3 regions of the Mucilaginibacter daejeonensis genome follow, and region 2 is predicted to be linked to each of the others. Evidence: riboswitches for the same ligand, from Rfam matches in the RefSeq annotation. Region 2 holds a riboswitch; each other region holds the start of a gene.
What was found. A riboswitch is a leader RNA that binds a small molecule or an ion and turns the genes downstream of it on or off. The one in region 2 is predicted to bind S-adenosylmethionine.
Positions count from the first base shown of each region.

Region 1: linked by a shared signal. The riboswitch ahead of LLH06_RS12575 (O-acetylhomoserine aminocarboxypropyltransferase/cysteine synthase family protein) and the one ahead of LLH06_RS09545 (cysteine desulfurase family protein) in region 2 are both predicted to bind S-adenosylmethionine.
Region 3: linked by a shared signal. The riboswitch ahead of LLH06_RS07530 (peroxiredoxin family protein) and the one ahead of LLH06_RS09545 (cysteine desulfurase family protein) in region 2 are both predicted to bind S-adenosylmethionine.

Region 1 is NZ_CP086068.1:2,977,193-2,983,000, reverse strand. It holds gene LLH06_RS12590 (DUF4348 domain-containing protein) at 1-16, opposite strand, end outside; gene LLH06_RS12585 (homoserine dehydrogenase) at 245-1,459, opposite strand; gene LLH06_RS12580 (homoserine O-acetyltransferase family protein) at 1,467-2,522, opposite strand; gene LLH06_RS12575 (O-acetylhomoserine aminocarboxypropyltransferase/cysteine synthase family protein) at 2,605-3,969, opposite strand; SAM riboswitch class I at 4,237-4,353, opposite strand; gene LLH06_RS12570 (redoxin family protein) at 4,663-5,808, shown strand, end outside.
Region 2 is NZ_CP086068.1:2,274,489-2,280,296, forward strand. It holds gene LLH06_RS09535 (glycosyltransferase) at 1-423, shown strand, start outside; gene LLH06_RS09540 (lipopolysaccharide biosynthesis protein) at 464-1,825, shown strand; SAM riboswitch class I at 1,967-2,083, shown strand; gene LLH06_RS09545 (cysteine desulfurase family protein) at 2,188-3,321, shown strand; gene LLH06_RS09550 (peroxiredoxin) at 3,363-3,998, shown strand; gene LLH06_RS09555 (DUF2185 domain-containing protein) at 4,062-4,394, shown strand; gene LLH06_RS09560 (GH92 family glycosyl hydrolase) at 4,416-5,808, opposite strand, start outside.
Region 3 is NZ_CP086068.1:1,751,164-1,756,971, reverse strand. It holds gene LLH06_RS07535 (transferrin receptor-like dimerization domain-containing protein) at 1-774, opposite strand, end outside; gene LLH06_RS07530 (peroxiredoxin family protein) at 1,037-1,639, opposite strand; SAM riboswitch class I at 1,725-1,837, opposite strand; gene LLH06_RS07525 (SusC/RagA family TonB-linked outer membrane protein) at 2,253-5,495, shown strand; gene LLH06_RS07520 (RagB/SusD family nutrient uptake outer membrane protein) at 5,507-5,808, shown strand, end outside.

The DNA.
Region 1 (5,808 bases), 700 kb from region 2:
ATATATTCTTGACCATTTAGATGGAATGTGAAATGATAGGTTATCGGTCGTCTAATATAAAGCTATCTCATTTATTCCATCCAAAGACGTCGACGGAAGTTAAGAACAAAAGGCCGTAAGTAAGAAGTTATATTAAAGCCCTCCCTCCCGGGGAGGGTTTGGGTGGGGCTGCAACAAAAAAAGGGTCCCGTTTCCGGAACCCTTTAAAGTACAATAGTAGCAGAATAATTCTGTCTATTATTGGTTAGTTGGCCGATGCTAAACTGACCCCCGTTAGCTGGTCGGCAAAGGCTATAAAAGCCTTACTGTCTGATATACGCTGTTTTTGTTCGATCAGTTTTTGCAGGTTGATCTTTCCGCAAACGAATTTAAAGTTGTCGGAGTAAAAGCGTTCGTGAATATGCTTAAAGCCCAGTGCTTCTACCAACGCCTCGTCATCATAACGCAGGTATATATTTAGTTCCACATCGTTGGTAAAGTTCAGTCCCTGTGCGTTACGGGCCTTTTTGTACTCGTAAGCATAATCATAACGCAGGGCCGCAATGTCGCTCAATACGGCCGAACCGGTAGGGTGGCCGCCAGCGCCTTTACCAAAAAAGAATTGCTGATCGGCAAAGGCCGCCTGCACGGTAACGCCGTTATATTCGTACTCCACGTTGTATAAAAATTCGGTATCGGTCACAAATTTGGGCAGCACAAATAAGGTCACATGCTCGTCGTCCAGCTCTTTCACCACCGGTACCAGCTTGATCTTCCAGCGTTTCTCGCGGGCGTACTGCAGGTCCTGTGGGGCAAGGGTCTGTATGCCAAAGTTAAATACCTCATCGGGGTTAACCACCACGCCATAGGCATGGGCAGCGGCGATCACCAATTTGTATTTGGCATCATATCCGCCCACGTCAGAGGTGGGGTCGGTCTCGGCAAAACCGAGGTCCTGGGCCTGCTTCAGGGCGGTGTCATAATCCAGCCCTTCGATAGAGCCTTTGCTTAGTATGTAGTTAGATGAACCGTTGAAGATACCGCTTACGGAGTGCAGTAACTCATTATCATAATACTCTTCCAAGTTACGGATGATCGGTATACTACCGCAAACCGAACCTTCGTACAGTAATGATACATTGTGTTCATGCTGCAGATCGATCAGCTCTTGCAGGTGCAAGGCCAGCATCTTTTTACTGGCCGATACCACGCTCTTGCCACTTTTCAGTGCGGTAGAAACGATCTGGAAGGCGGCCTCAGTATCATTGATCAGTTCCACCACGGTATTGATCTCAGGGTCGTTCAGGATCTCGTTGCGGTCGGTGGTGAACAGGTCGGCAGGCAGGCTGCGAGCTTTGTCGGGGTTCTTGATCGCGATCTTTTTGATCTCGATGTTCAGGTTCTTGGTCTTGATGATGTCATGCAAACCCTGACCCACCACGCCAAAGCCAAAAAGGCCTATAGTTAATTTTTTACTCATTGATATATTAAGCGATCTTTTGTAATTCGATGATCTTGCCCCGCACGTCGGTAGTGATGAAGGAGGCAATGATCTTGGTGAGCTTCTCGGTCTCGATCAGGAAGCCGTCATGCGCGTAAAAGGAATCGAACTCCGAATAGGCCGCATTAGGAATGTGCTGGAAAAGGTATTGTTGCTCCTCTACCGGGAACAAAATGTCAGACCTGATGCCGATCACCAGCGTTTGAGCCTTGATGCCGCTCAACGCTTTTTCTAAACCACCACGGCCACGGCCGGCATGGTGCGAATCCATAGCCTTGCTCAAATACCAGTAGCTGTAAGCGTTAAAGCGGTTCACCAGTTTTTGTCCCTGGTAGCTTTGATAGCTCGATGCGCGGTAGTCGTCGGTCTTACTGTCATCGTCCTCGTGCTGGGTAATGTTGTAGGCCTTGTAGCCACGGTATGATAGCAGGGCCATGCTTCGCGCCGCCTTTAATCCAGCGCTGCCACCTTCGGGCGTGCCGTTGTTAAAGGTAGCATCGGCCTGTAAGGCCAACCGTTGCGACTCATTGAACGCAATGCCCCATGGTGAGTGCCTGGCGTTAGTGGCGATCAGTATCAGTTGTTTGATACGATCGGGCTGGGTGATGCTCCACTCCAGTGCCTGCTGCCCACCTAATGAGCCACCTATCAATACATCGATGCGGTCGATACCCAAGGCATCGGCCAGTAGCTGATGAGCCTTCACCATGTCACGTACGGTAACGGTAGGGAAGTTCAGGTAATAAGGTTGCCCGGTGGATGGGTCGATACTTAACGGGTTGGTGGTGCCATAAGGTGAACTCAGCACGTTGGCACAAATAATGAAATGCTCATCCGGGTTAAAAAAGTAACCTTCGCCAATGAGGCCTTTCCACCAATCCAACACGTCAGAGTTGGCAGTGAGGGCATGGCATACCCACACCACATTATCTTTCGCCGCATTTAAGCGGCCATAGGTATGATAGCCTATCTCCAAACAGGGTAAGTCGTCACCGCTTTCCAATTCGAACCGGCTATCGTGCCTGTAAACTTTTGTACTCATTTTTTGGGTTAAAAAGCGTCCCCGGGTTAGCGGGGAGCGCTCTTTCTCAGTTAAAACTATTTAAACACTATAAAAGGAACCTCTATCTTTCAACAGAGATGTGATCCGCGATCTGTTGCACGGCCTCAAGGCCGGGGTGTTGTTGCTGTACCTGATCAAAGGCCTGTTGCAGGTCGGCTTTGATGTCGTCGATATGCTCGATGCCTACCGCCAGGCGCAGCAGGGCAGGGGTAACACCTGCCGCCAATTGCTCGGCATCGTTCAGTTGCTGGTGTGTAGTGGCGGATGGCTGAATGATCAGCGTTTTGGCATCGCCCACGTTGGCCAAATGGCTCACCAGTTGCAGGCTGTCAATAAATTTGGTGGCGTTCTCTTTATTGCCTTTCAACTCAAAGCTCAACACCGCGCCAAAGCCATTCTTTAGGTACTTTTTGGCAAGGGTATGATATGGCGAAGAGGTCAGTCCCGGGTAATTGACACGGGCCACCTGCGGATGTTGCTCGAGCCAGGTAGCCAGCTCCAAGGCATTGTCAACATGCCGCTGTACCCGTAATGATAAGGTCTCGAGGCCTTGAATGAGCAGGAATGAATTGAATGGCGATTGTGAGGCGCCGAGGTCACGCAATCCTTCTACGCGTGCCCTGATAATGAACTGGATATTACCGAACGGCCCGCCAATGCCGAACACATCATTGAACACCAATCCGTGATAGCCTTCGGCAGGCTCAGTGAATTGCGGGAACTTGCCGTTGCCCCAATTGTAATTGCCGCCATCAACGATCACGCCGCCAATGCTTGTGCCGTGGCCGCCTATCCATTTGGTGGCGCTTTCCACCACCACGTGAGCTCCATGCTCCAACGGGCGGAACAGGTAACCACCTGCGCCAAAGGTATTATCCACGATGAGTGGCAGGTCATGCTTGCGGGCCAAGGCAGCGATCTGGTCGAAATCCGGCACGTTGAACCCTGGGTTGCCGATGGTCTCCAGGTAAATGGCCTTGGTTTTGGCATCGATCAGTGGCTCAAAGCTCTCCGGGCGATCATCCTTGGCAAAACGGGCCTCGATACCAAAGCGTTTGAACGCTACTTTGAACTGATTGTAAGTGCCGCCATACAGGAACGGGGAGGTCACGAAGTTGTCGCCCGCCTGCAGGATATTATTCAGTGCCAGGAACTGTGCCGCCTGACCCGATGAGGTGGCCAAAGCTGCTACACCACCCTCCAACGCCGCGATGCGTTTTTCGAACACATCGGTCGTGGGGTTCATGATACGTGAGTAGATGTTACCGAACTCCTTTAGTGCGAAAAGGTTGGCGCCGTGCTCGGCGTTCTTGAACACGTATGAGGTGGTTTGATATAACGGTACCGCGCGTGAACCGGTGGTAGGGTCGGCTTCCTGGCCGGCATGTAATTGTAAGGTCTCGAATTTTAAAGGTGCTGCTGACATGATATGTCCTGATGTTAAAAGTTAAACTTGGTGTTGCTGTTGCTATAAGCGGAGGTAGGCGTGCGGAAAGGGTATAGCATTGTCCTTAAGCGCAAGGGCACGTAGCGTTATTGCCGATAAAAAACGAGCAGTGGGTAGCTAACGTGCTGATGCCTTTAACAGCAACACATGCAAATTTGACCTTGCAGCAGGCAGGTCATGAACGTACCCGTTTGGGTAGTTGAAAATTTTGCAGTGGTAGTAAAGCTAACTTGTATCATGGCTATTAACTTATATTCCCCGGCAGTAATATCCTGATCGGGACAGGAATTGGCACCTTCTCCGCCTATCGGAGGGTTGCCAGCGGGTCAGGGAGCCTGATCTCTCGCCGCTTCTTTATAAATCAAAACCTTTCGAGGGGTATTTGATCAATGGTGTTTGATACACCTGTGGTGCAAATGTAATAGGTAAAAGCACAAAAAAGCAAGGGAAATCTGAAGTTTTTTGAATTGAGGGAAAGTAGGAGAGTAATAGCACAATGATGTGCTCGGTAGTACATTGCATATAATGGTCAAAAAGCGTTAACTTGCTATCAAATTAAACCACCAAACCATGAACCTATCACGTTTAGCCTGCTTTTTGTTGGCTACAACTTTGTTTTGCGCCTGTAAGCAAAAAAATAAAAATAGGCACCGAACAGTAATTACAGGTACGGTGGCCAACCGTGACCATGATACCAGCATAACCGCATTCACCCTTACCGTGGCCGACCTTGGCGGCAATCCCACTACCTACACAGGCCACATCCAGATCGATGGCACGTTCAAAATAGCATTTGAACAGTTCATTGCACAGGATATTACGCTGACCCCCATCGTGAAAAAAATGATCACCCACCCAGGCGATAGCATTCATATAGACCTTGACCTGAAAGAAATGGGTAACGCCAAATTCAGTGGCGATGCCGAAAAACTGAATGCCGATCTGTTCCACTACGCTAATGAGTATTACAGCACCTCCAATACCGATATGGATACCATTAAGGTGCGAGATGGCGATCTTCCAGCATTAGGCAGTTATTGCCTTAACATGCGTACAGCACTACAGAACAATAGAGAAGAATTTATAGAAAAGTTTGACCCTGATGAAGAATTGCTTGCCTGGACAAAGAACTTTATCAACGCTCAGTATTACTACAAATATGCATGGTATACAGTGGTCGCGAAAACCTATCGACCTGGAGTATCACCGTTAGAGAAACTTGAAAATTTATCAGGTTTTGAGCAGGATATAAAAGACCTCTTCAACCAGAAATTGCTTTGTGCCGATGCCTATAACGTGTTGCCCTTTTTGGCTCCTGCTATGGATAAAAAGCTTATTAAAGGACTATCGCCCGAACAAAGAAAACAACTATATCTCGTTAAGATCAAAAAAGAAGTGAAGAATGAGGAACTGCGCGAATTGCTCATTGGACTAACTTTTTACTATGATCTAGTTGAAAATGACGCTGATGAGTTCGATAGACGCCGCAAGACGTTCGATCAAAACATCAAAACGCCGTTCATAAAACAGCCGCTCTTGCGCTTTTATGAAACGGTGAAATACAACACCCCAACGCCCGAAGAGCTATCCAACAGCATCAAAGAACAGATCAAAAATACGCCTGCGCAAGGCATTTTAGATTCGATAAAAACGGAACACTCTGGAAAAGTGATCTATATTGATGTATGGGCCACCTGGTGCGGCCCATGCAAAGCACAGATGTTCGCATCTGAAAAACTGGCTCAAAAGTATAAAGGCAAGAAGGTTGACTTCGTTTACCTGTGCATAGGTTCAAAACACGGTGCGTGGTTGTCTACT
Region 2 (5,808 bases):
ATCCGGTTCTACACCTTTCCGTGGGCTCCATTTCCTTACCTGCGCAACTATAAGTATGGTTATGCGGAGATGCTTTATAAGCCTGACCTGTGGCATCTCAACCACCTGAAATTTAGGTTGTACAGCGATCACCCTCATCTACGGCGCACCAACTTTTTCGACAAGTTCGGCCGTTACCTTGAAGGGCAGCGGGGCGATCCCACCGAATACAACATGTGTATGCAGTTCATCCTGAAAGGGGGCAAGGCGCTGATGTTCCAGGGACCAGACCTTTTTCTGCACGAGGCTGGTGGTATCGAACCCAATACCATGGTGCGCAGCAAATGGAAGTTAAGCAACTCAGCGCTGATCAGGCTGATGCGTTTCATGTACCTGAAAGGCAAGGTGATCAACAGCACTATTAAATTAAATAAACTGAAATAAGATAACCATCCCATAGGTGGTCGTCACGTAGCCCCGATCCATGTTCGCCAAGCTGAAACCGATCCTGCAAAAGTTGAAGAACCCTCACATCGTTAACCTGATAGGTAATGCGGTGATGTCTGTGTTGAATACTTTACAGGTGGCCGTGTTGCTCAACTATTTGCCCATGGATAAGATGGGTATATGGTTCTTTTTCCAGGCCACCATTGGTTTGATCGATACCTTTAGGGCTGGATTGATAACCACGGCATTTATCACGTCATACGCCGGAACAACTAAAGAACGTGCTGCTGAGGTGGCAGGTTCTGCGTGGTTCTTATCCACATTGATCACACTTGTATTTGTGCTGGTGAACGTCGTCTATCTGGTGATCCCATATCATGTACCTGACATGGGCACCGACCTGTTCATCCGTTGGTTCGGTCTGGTGTTCATCATCACTTTACCGTCGTTCATTGCCAGCTGCGTAGCCCAGGCTGAGGCGCGTTTTGATAGGTTATTGTATATCAGGTCTGTCAGCACAGGGTTGTCGATCGCCATTGTGCTAACACTCATCCTTACCAATAACATTAGCCTCATGACGGTGGTATACGGTGGCTTTGTGGCGGGTGGTGCTACCAGTTTAATGACCATTCTGCTTGGCTGGTCACGCATCGATACCTTTTTTAAGAAAAGCATTCCAACTGTAAATGCGTTGTTCAATTTTGGAAAGTACAGTGTAGGGACAGCCTTAGGAAGCAGCATGTTCCGCAACTCTGATACGTACATCATTAAGTATATGCTGGGTGACGCTGCCGTTGCGGTATACAACCTAGGCCTGCGCTTAATGGAACTGGTGGAGATACCTCTACGCAGTTTTGCTGCTACCATTATGCCTCCGTTATCTGCTGCTCATAATCAGAACAACAAATACCATGTGATATATCTGCTCAAAAAGTATTCAGGTTTGCTTACTTTCCTGCTGTTGCCAGTGGTAGTGGGCTCGCTATGCTTTGCCGAGATTGCTATCTGGATAGTGGATAAAAAATACCTAAGTACCGAGGCTGCCAACGTATTGCGGGTATTCATGACCTTTGCCTTATTATACCCGGTAGAACGTTTTATGGCTTTGGCCCTGGATGCCACCAACCAGCCACAAGTGAACGCGGTGAAGCTTATATTCATGCTGGCTGCCAACGTGATCGGCGACTTTCTAGGCGTATGGATATTTGGCAATGTGTACGGCGTAGCCTTTGCAACAATACTACCGGTGCTCACTGGTATGGTGATCAGCTACAACTGGCTGCAGCGGTATGAAAAGTTCACCCTGCGTGATGTATACAAGATCGGCTGGCTCGAGACCACCTGGCTTCTTAAAGACACCTGGGCCATGATACGGAAGAAGAAACAGAAGGTAGCATAGCCCGTTTTTTCCGTACTTTTTCTTTACGCGAAATCATGTCAGACAGGGTGAGATTGATCACCTAAAATAAATTCTACAAAATCTATAGACTTTATAAATTATTATTCTATATTTGTCTCAGTTCACGAACGTTCTTTGTTATACTTATCCAGAAAGACCGAGGGAAGGGCCCGATGACGTCTTGGCAACCTATACCGGCTATATGCTGGGTAAAAGGTGCTAATTCCTGCTCCTGATCATAAAGGAGAAAGATAAGCCAACAAGTAGACCCGTACTTGTGATATCACGCTGCGCAACACCCGCATTCTTTTTGGTATAAGTTGATGAAGATGATCAAACAATTAACATCAATATCAAAAGCCATGAGAATTTATCTTGACAACGCCGCGACCACTCCCTTAGATAAAGAAGTATTTGACGCCATGACCCCGTACCTGCTTGACCACTACGGCAACCCGTCGTCGCATCATGAGCAGGGTAGGCGCGCGCGTCATGCCATTGAGGAATGCCGAAACACCATTGCTGGTCTATTGAATGCATTGCCCGAAGAGATCATTTTTACCTCAGGAGGCACCGAGGCTGATAATACCGCTATACTTTCTGCCGTGCATGCGGCCGGTATCGGTCATGTGATCACCACCCGTTTTGAGCATCATGCGGTGTTGCATACCCTGCGCGACTTACAGACCAAAGGCTTGATCAAAATAAGCTTTATTGATAATGATGCGCACGGGAACCTTGACCTGCAACACCTGGAACAACTATTGGCAAGTAACACCCGGAGTTTGGTATCAGTTATGCATGCCAATAACGAGATCGGCAACCTAAACGATATCGAATATATAGGCCAGCTATGCGAACGTTACGATGCTCTGTTCCATACAGATACCGTGCAAACGGTAGGGCACTACCGCCACGACCTGCAAAAACTTAAGGTCCATTTCCTGGCTGCTTCGGCTCACAAATTTCATGGGCCTAAAGGCGTAGGATTTCTATACTGCCGTAAAGGGACACCACTGATACAATTGATACATGGGGGAGGTCAGGAGAAGAAACTAAGAGCCGGCACCGAGAATATACATGGCATAGTAGGGCTTACTACTGCCTTACAGATCGCCTATGCAGAGATAGATGAGCATCAGGCTTACATACAGCAGCTGAAAGATCACTTTATCAAAAGACTGCTTAATGAGGTACCCGAAGTCAGCTTTAATGGTAACTCTGCCCATGCTGATAAGAGCTTGTATACCGTATTAAATGTTGGACTGCCTGCATTGGAGTATAGTAGCCTGCTCCGATGTTTGGACGAGCAGGGCATCTCCGTATCAGGCGGTAGCGCTTGTTCTACCGGTTCTTCTTCACATGTGTTGCAGGCCATCAACACGTCGGCACATAAAGACAACGTGCGCTTCTCATTCAGTAAATTCAATACCATTGCCGAAATTGACAGTGTGATCACCATATTGTCGAACATTTATCAAACCTTAGCAGCATAACCAATATTAACCTATTACATCATTATTAAACAATAAAGACCATGAGTTTAAGATTAGGCGATAAAGCCCCCAATTTTAAGGCACAGACCTCGCAAGGCGAGATAGATTTTTACGAATTTTTAGGCGACAGCTGGGGAGTATTGTTCTCGCACCCGGCCGATTATACACCGGTTTGTACCACGGAGCTTGGCCGCACAGCCGCTTTGAAAGATGAGTTCGAGAAACGTAACGTAAAAGTGGCTGCATTAAGCGTAGATTCGGTAGAATCGCATCATGGCTGGATCAGTGATATCAACGAGACCCAAGATGTGGAAGTGAACTTTCCCATTATTGCCGATGAGAACCGTGAGATAGCCGAAGCGTATGATATGATACACCCTAACGCGTCACTGACCGCTACCGTGCGTTCATTATTCATTATCGCGCCCGACAAGACCATCAAACTGATCATTACCTACCCTGCATCTACTGGCCGTAATTTTCAGGAGATACTGCGTGTGATCGATTCCCTGCAATTGACCGCCAACTATAGCGTGGCTACGCCAGCCGACTGGAAAGAAGGAGAGGACGTGGTGATCACTCCAGCCGTTAAGGACGAAGAGATCGAGAGCCGTTTCCCTAAAGGACATACTCGTGTTAAGCCTTACCTGCGTTTAACGCCGCAGCCGAACAAATAACACCATCGGTATTCATAGCAAAAGGCCTCTTGTATGTCAAGAGGCCTTTTGCAATTTTAGATCATGGCGAAGAATTTTAATTTAAAAGCCGAAGACATCAAAGACCTTATTCCTCGCATGGGCGGATGCATGGCTACTGATAAGATCACCGTTGATGGCTTAAAGGTAAATTATATGTATCGCGAAACGCCGGACAACGAGATAGATAGTGGTTGGCGTTTCCTCTCCGGCACTGAGGATCAGGAATATCTCGATAACGCCGAGAACACGATGGTGTATGATGTCAATACGATAGCTAATTACGATCCGGCTATCATTCCGTACCTCCATCTACCTTATCCGGTCGAACTGGAGCGAGCAGGTGCGGGCGACCACTTCGATATTGTCACGCAATGAACCTGGAAGTCGAAAGCTATACTATTGATCAACTTTCAATTCGTCAACGAATATGTAGCTCTGGTTGCCTTTACTTTCATGCCATGCTGGTAATTGGCCATATTGCTTAGCAACAACTTTGATATAACGTGCGCGACCGTTGATAGAAGCTGTGAAGGTCTGTGTTTGCGAAGCAAGGCTCTCTATCCCAACTTTAGTGGCCACAGTAGCAACGGTTTTAAAATTCTTGCCATCGTCGGATAACTGATATTCCACCTGCTTAGGGAAAACTATCCAGGCACCGGTATCCTGAAGCGTACCCAGGCTGATGTGTTTGATCGGCTTTACCTGCCCCATGTCTACAACCACTTCAAGATCTTTACCCTGAAAGCCCTGCCAATAGTTGCCCATACGCCAGTTTGCGGTGCCTTCTGCGCCATCCACCAAAGCATCGTCACCCGATGCGGCATAATTAGGCAGGTATTTGCTCAGTTGCGTGATCTTTAAGTTGGAATTGAAGAGGGTAAAAGTTCCTGAGTTCACAAAGCTGGTCTTGCCCTCTTTGATCGCTATCGCTCTAACAGTGGTCGTACCGGTAAAGGTCAACGGTCTTAGATAAACATTAGATGATGCGTTGGGTATGCTGCCATCCAATGTGTAATAGATCTTTGCTTGCGGATCTGCACAGTTCATGGCTACATTGATCTGCTGTTTGAAGGTCCGACCAGTAGTAATAAACGCCGGGTTGGGTACGATCAATTGTTCACTGATCTTTGATGTTGGCCGTTCCAGGTCCTGCACGAACAGCTGATTAGGCAAACGCCCGGTGAACACATCAAATTCGCCGCCATCTGCAATGTCCTTGTAGTCGATAAATAGCTTATTATAAGGCTTTTTAGCCAGGTTCATACCCTGCAGGTAAGTGTTATTCAAGCCAACGGAAGCTCCCGAATTGGTAACGACGAACTTCTTGCCGTTCTCGAGCGTTACAGTCGCTTTATCAAATTGCGGCAAGCCGATCATAAATTGTTGCTGACCCGGCGCTATATTGTAAAGGCCCAAAGCACTCATAACATACCATGCAGACATCTGCCCACAATCTTCATTTCCGGCCAATCCATCCGGTTTAGCACTGTATTGAGTTCTAAATATTTCGTTCAAACGCATCTGCGTTTTCTCGGGGTTGGCGGTAAAGTTGTACAGATAGGCCATGTGATGACTTGGCTCATTGCCATGCGCGTATTGACCGATCAGTCCGGTAATGTCGGCTTGTTCACGGCCACTCAGCTTATCGGTAGTGGTGAACAATTCATCCAACTTAGCCTCGAACTTTTCGCGGCCACCTAAGCTGTTCATCAGTCCTTCTACATCCTGCGGAACAAAGAAGCTATAGTGCCAGGCATTTCCTTCTGTGTAATTATTGTTGACCTCAGTA
Region 3 (5,808 bases), 520 kb from region 2:
CAGTCTTTTGGCTTTTGCTGTTGCGCCTACATCAGGTGTGAGTGGGTCGCCGGGATAGATCACCATGTCCATTACCGACCCGCGTTGAACGGTCTGATCATTCTTGAACGGTCCTTTAGGATAAACCTCACCCTGGTAAAAGCCATCATCTTTAGGATCTGAATAAATTATGCAACCGATCGCGCCGTGCTCATAAGCCACCTTTGGCTTAATACCCCTCCACGAGCGGCCATATTTAGCGATCACGATCTTACCTTTTACATCAATGCCCAATTTGGCCAGTTGAGTATAGTCGTCAGGCAAGCCGTAATTGACAAATACAAGATCGCCGGTCACATCGCCATCGGCTCCCCACGCATTGTAAGTGGGCAGCTGTCCATCCTGACCTGATGTAGCATCCTCGGCAAAGGCAGGCTCTTTCAGCTTAGCGGTATACTTTGTAGGATATATGAGTTCGAGTGAACGCGTCTTGGGTGTAGGGAATAGCACCTGATACGTCTCGATCTGTGCATCCCAACCATACTGTTTGAATTTTTGGAGTACTGCCTGGGCAACCGCCTTGCCACCGGGCGAACCTAAGTGATGTGGACGAGCAGCCAGCTCTTTAATGTGCTGACCAATGCGAACGTTGCTTAGCTCTTTATCGAAAGCCTGTTCGGCCTGTGATTGCTTACCGGCAGATGATGCAGTAAAGCCTTTGATGGTCGCGTTCTGTGCGAAGGAGTTGTACTGACCGGCCAGGCACAAAATGGCCAGTATCTTTATTGTTTTCATAAAGAAAGTGAATGGTGGAAGAATTAAAGTTAAGATACTTAAGATCTGTGAAACACAGACCTATAAGGACATGAATATGATCAGCTACAACACCTTACAAATATCGCATGTGATCGCTGGTCGCCAACTGCTTGCATAAGGGGAGCAAGCGGGATATTAAGATAGACATTCGATGTCATGGTCATGGAAGATATAGCTCATGCAAGTCGGCACCGTGCCCTTCGGCGCAGATACCGACCTTTACATATCAGCTTTGAGAATATTATAAAGAGGCTTTAAGTGATGCCTTACCGGCAAGTCCGTCGATCACCTTAACCATGGTGTTGAACTCGTTCACATCATAAAGCCTGGTCAGGAAAACGATCTTACCATTGGAATCGATCACCACGTTGCGGGTCACCCCTGCTTTTTTATCGGCAAAACGACCGAAGATATCGGCACCGGGGTCTAAAGCCAGCGGGTAGCTTACCTGTATGTCCTTACGGAACTTTTGTACTTTTTCTAAAGGCTCATCACGGTCTACACCGATCAGCACCACGTTCTTATCCTTATAGGCGTTCCAAACGTCGGTCTCCAGATGTGGCATCTCTTTACGGCATACACTGCACCAGCTGGCGGTAAATTGCAATACTACTACCTTTCCACGTAGTTGCTTAAGAGAGGTCTTTTGACCATCATCTAATACCAGTTCAAAATCATCTGGTGCCTGGTCACCCACCTTTACCAGATAGCCACGATCGGCATCGGCCACTTTTGCAGTAGATGCCGTTTGCGAGTTAGTTTGTGCGTTGACAGCGCCCACGCCTCCTACAAACAGGACGCTTAACAAGGCTTTGTAGATAAATGTAGTACTGAGCTTTTTCATGAGTGTATAAGTTGATGCTTTTTAATAAACCAGTGATCACTTATACCGAAGAACCAGGAGCGGTGGATGACAAGTATTACTTGCCTTCTTATCTTTCTTCCGTTACCGGAAGCAGGAATTAGCACCTTTTACACCGATGACAGGTACAGGTTGCTAAGACTTCTCAGGGCCTTTTCCCTCGGTCTTTCTGGATAAGTATCACAAAGAACATTGTTTTGACACTGCAAATATAGATAAGAAAATAACAATATCTATAGAATTAGTAGATTATTTTCAAAAAGACATTTAAATGAAAAAGGACGTTCATACGGATATTTGATCCGATGTTGTGCAGCATCTCTTGACGGTCCAATATTGATCTTCGGTACATGCTCCGCAAACGATTGCATAGTTTTTTATGGCCCTGATCCTTTTTTTTCTCGGTGTAGCTCCCTAATCTTGTTACAGAGCAAGGCGGCACTACTATCACGCTATCTAGGCGCCTTGTCTATAGACCAATATAAACTAACTATTACTGTTACTTTCTGATGCTGATCTGACGTCGCGATGGCTTTGCTTTGCCATTACGATCAGGATGTTCTGTTGCCAATTAACAACCCCCAATTATATCATTATGATGAGATCTTTACTTACCGCCTGCTTCCTGACGCTTTTGTCGACAGTGGCGTGGGCACAGAACCGGCAGATCACCGGTCAGGTGAACCATCAGGACACCAACGACCCCATTGTGGGCGCCAGTGTGCTGATCAAGGGTACCACACGCGGTGCGCAAACTGACGTCGCAGGCCGCTTTAAACTTGATGCACCTGCCGGCCCCGTCACGCTTACCATCCGCTACATTGGCTACAAAGCCAAAGAAGTTACGGTGGCCGCTGATCAAACCCAAGTGAGCATCAAACTACAGGATGATGCCCAACAATTGAACGATGTAGTAGCCGTTGGTTTTGCCACCGTAAAAAGGCGCGACCTCACCGGCTCCGTATCATCAGTAACGGCGAAGCAATTACGCGACATACCTGTTGCATCGGCCGGGCAGGCACTACAGGGTCGTTTGGCAGGTGTGCAGGTCACTTCATCAGAAGGTTCGCCCGATGCTGATATCAAGATCCGTGTACGTGGCGGTGGTTCCATCACGCAAGACAACTCTCCCCTTTACATCATTGACGGGGTGCAGGTCGAGAATGGTCTGAACAGCATCTCCCCGCAGGATATCGAATCCATTGACGTGTTGAAGGATGCTGCCTCCACCTCTATCTACGGTGCCAGGGGTGCCAACGGTGTGGTGATCATTACCACCAAAGGTGGTCGCGAACAGAAGACCACCGTGAACTACAATGGCTACGTAGGCATAAGCAAACTGGCCCGTGAGCTGAAAGTGCTTGACCCTTACGAGTTCGTAGTGTACCAGTACGAGCGTAACCGCTTTAGCCCAAGTTCAGACAGTACCCAGTACATCCGCAATTACGGCCGCAGCTTCGATTCACTTTCACGCTTTAAGAACGTGCCATTTGTAGATTGGCAAAAGATCGCCTTAGGCCGTACTGCGCTGCAACAACAGCACAACATCAGCGTGAATGGGGGTTCAAGGACCACCCAGTTCAACCTGAGCTACACCAACGATCAGCATGAGGGCACCGTGATCAACTCCGATTATGTGCGTAACCTGATCAACTTCCGTTTTGACCATACCGTGTCAGACCATTTGAAGGTAGGCTTTAATGCACGTTATAACTCTCAGGTGGTGAATGGCGCCGGAACCTCGAACGCAAGCGGTTCCACCTATAACAACCTACGTAACAGTGTAAAATATCGTCCGTTCAACCTTACCGGTGCAGCTGATGATGTGATCGATCAGGCTTACCTTGATGAGACCAATGCCGCGGGCAACAATCTGGGTGTGTTGAGCCCGGTAGTAAATGCCAACTCACAATACCGCAAGAACTACCAGACCGTGACCAACCTGAACGGCTACGTGAACTACTCGTTCAACAAATACTTCTCGTTCAGATCGACGCTGGGCTTTGATATCACATCGCTGAAGATGAACAGCTTTGACGACGTTTATACGGCGAACGCGCGTATCAATGGTAACGGCCAACCCTTGGCAGGCACCGTGAATTCGAGCATCAACACCATGGACATTTCCAACGTGTTGACCTTTAACAACGCTGCTGCAAAGTCCAAACATCATGATATCAACCTGATCCTGGGTAACGAGTTCTATAACTATCACACCGAATCACTGAACAACCAATTCAAGTTGTTCCCGGTAGGTGTTGATCCGGTAACAGCCCTTAACCAGCTGAACCTTGGTACTATCGTGCCAGCCTTCCCCCAAAACACCTATGCGACCAGCCATTTACTTTCGTTCTTTGGCAGAGGTAACTATACGCTAGACAGAAAGTACTACTTCACATTCACCTTCCGTGCCGATGGTTCCTCCAAATTTGCTTCGGGTAAACAATGGGGTTACTTCCCTTCGGGATCATTCGCTTGGCGCGTGTCTGATGAGAAATTCATGAAGAACGTAAAGGCCGTATCTGACCTGAAACTGCGTCTGAGCTACGGTACATCGGGTAACAATCGTATCCCCGACTATCTATTCACCCCAGCATTCAGCGCCAACGCCTTTTACGGCCTGAACGAAAGCACCACCGCAGTGGGCTTCGTACCTACCTATTTGCCTAACCCTAACCTGAAATGGGAGACCACCGTATCCAAGAATATCGGTGTGGACATGGGTATCCTGAACAACCGTATCCAGATCTCATTAGATGCTTACCGCAATACTACTAATGACCTGCTGATCAACGTACCCGTTGCAACCAGCTCAGGTTATGCCACGCAACTGCGTAACGTTGGTAAGACACAAAATCAAGGTGCCGAGATCCAGTTGAACGCCACCATCATCCAGAAAAAGTCGTTCACTTACAGCACTAACTTTAACATCTCTTACAACGAGAACAAAGTGCTTGCACTTGCTCCGGGACAAACCTCCTACCTGCAAAGCTCAGGATGGGGTGTATCAGGCCAACCTGCAGACTTTATTGTGAAGGTCGGTCAGCCGGTGGGTAGTGTTTGGGGATATGTGAGCGATGGTTTTTACAAGACCGAAGACTTCAATTACAACCCGGCCACTCAAGTGTATACCTTGAAATCAGGTGCAGTTGACCCATCAAAAGTGATCGGCGTTGCTCAACCCGGCCTGGTAAAATTCAAAGATGTTAACGGCGATGGCGTGATCACCGAGGCTGACAAGACCGTGATCGGCCACACTATACCAAAGATCACCGGCGGTTTGAACCAGCAATTCACCTACAAAGGTATCGACCTGAGCGTTTTCGTGAACTTCCAGTTGAGAGGTCAGGTATTTAACGCTAATAAGATCGAGTTCACTAACGGCTATACCTCTAACACTAATTTATTAGCTCAAACAGCCGACCGCTGGAGAACTATTGACGGCAGCGGTAACGTGGTACAACGCGTGAGCAACGGTGTAGTGACCGGTGTTGCGCCTGACCAGTTAGCGGCCATCAATGCTAACGCCAAATATTCTATCCCTGTTACCGGAAGCGCTGCCTTCTATCCTACCTCATCGGCGGTGGAGAACGCGTCTTTCCTGAGATTGAACAACCTGACCTTGGGCTACTCCTTCAAGACCGATCTGCTGAAAAAGATCAAAATAAGCAAACTGAGGGTTTATGTGACCGGCAACAATTTGGGGCTGATCACCGGCTATTCCGGCTATGATCCTGACGTGAACGCTCGTCGCGGAACTCCTGTAACTCCGGGTGTTGATTACTCTGCGTACCCACGCAGCCGTACCTATCTGTTTGGTGTCAATCTTAGCTTATAATGAAACAAGTCATGAAAAAATTTAAATACCATATCTTAGGAGTAAGCTGCACATTGATGCTTACGTTTTTAGGGTCATGTAAAAAATACCTGGACGAGCAGCCTGTATCGGCATTCTCTACCGAAGCAGCGTTTTCCAATGTTAACACCGCGACCAGCACTGTGCTGGGCATTTATGCCCGTTTAGCGGGCGATTCAGGCTACGGCATCCGCCTCAGTATGTATTACACTGTTGATGCCGATGATTTTGTGGGCCCGGCCAGCAACACCTCGCCCGATAACGACCGGCGTGACATAGCCCGTTACCAGGCCAC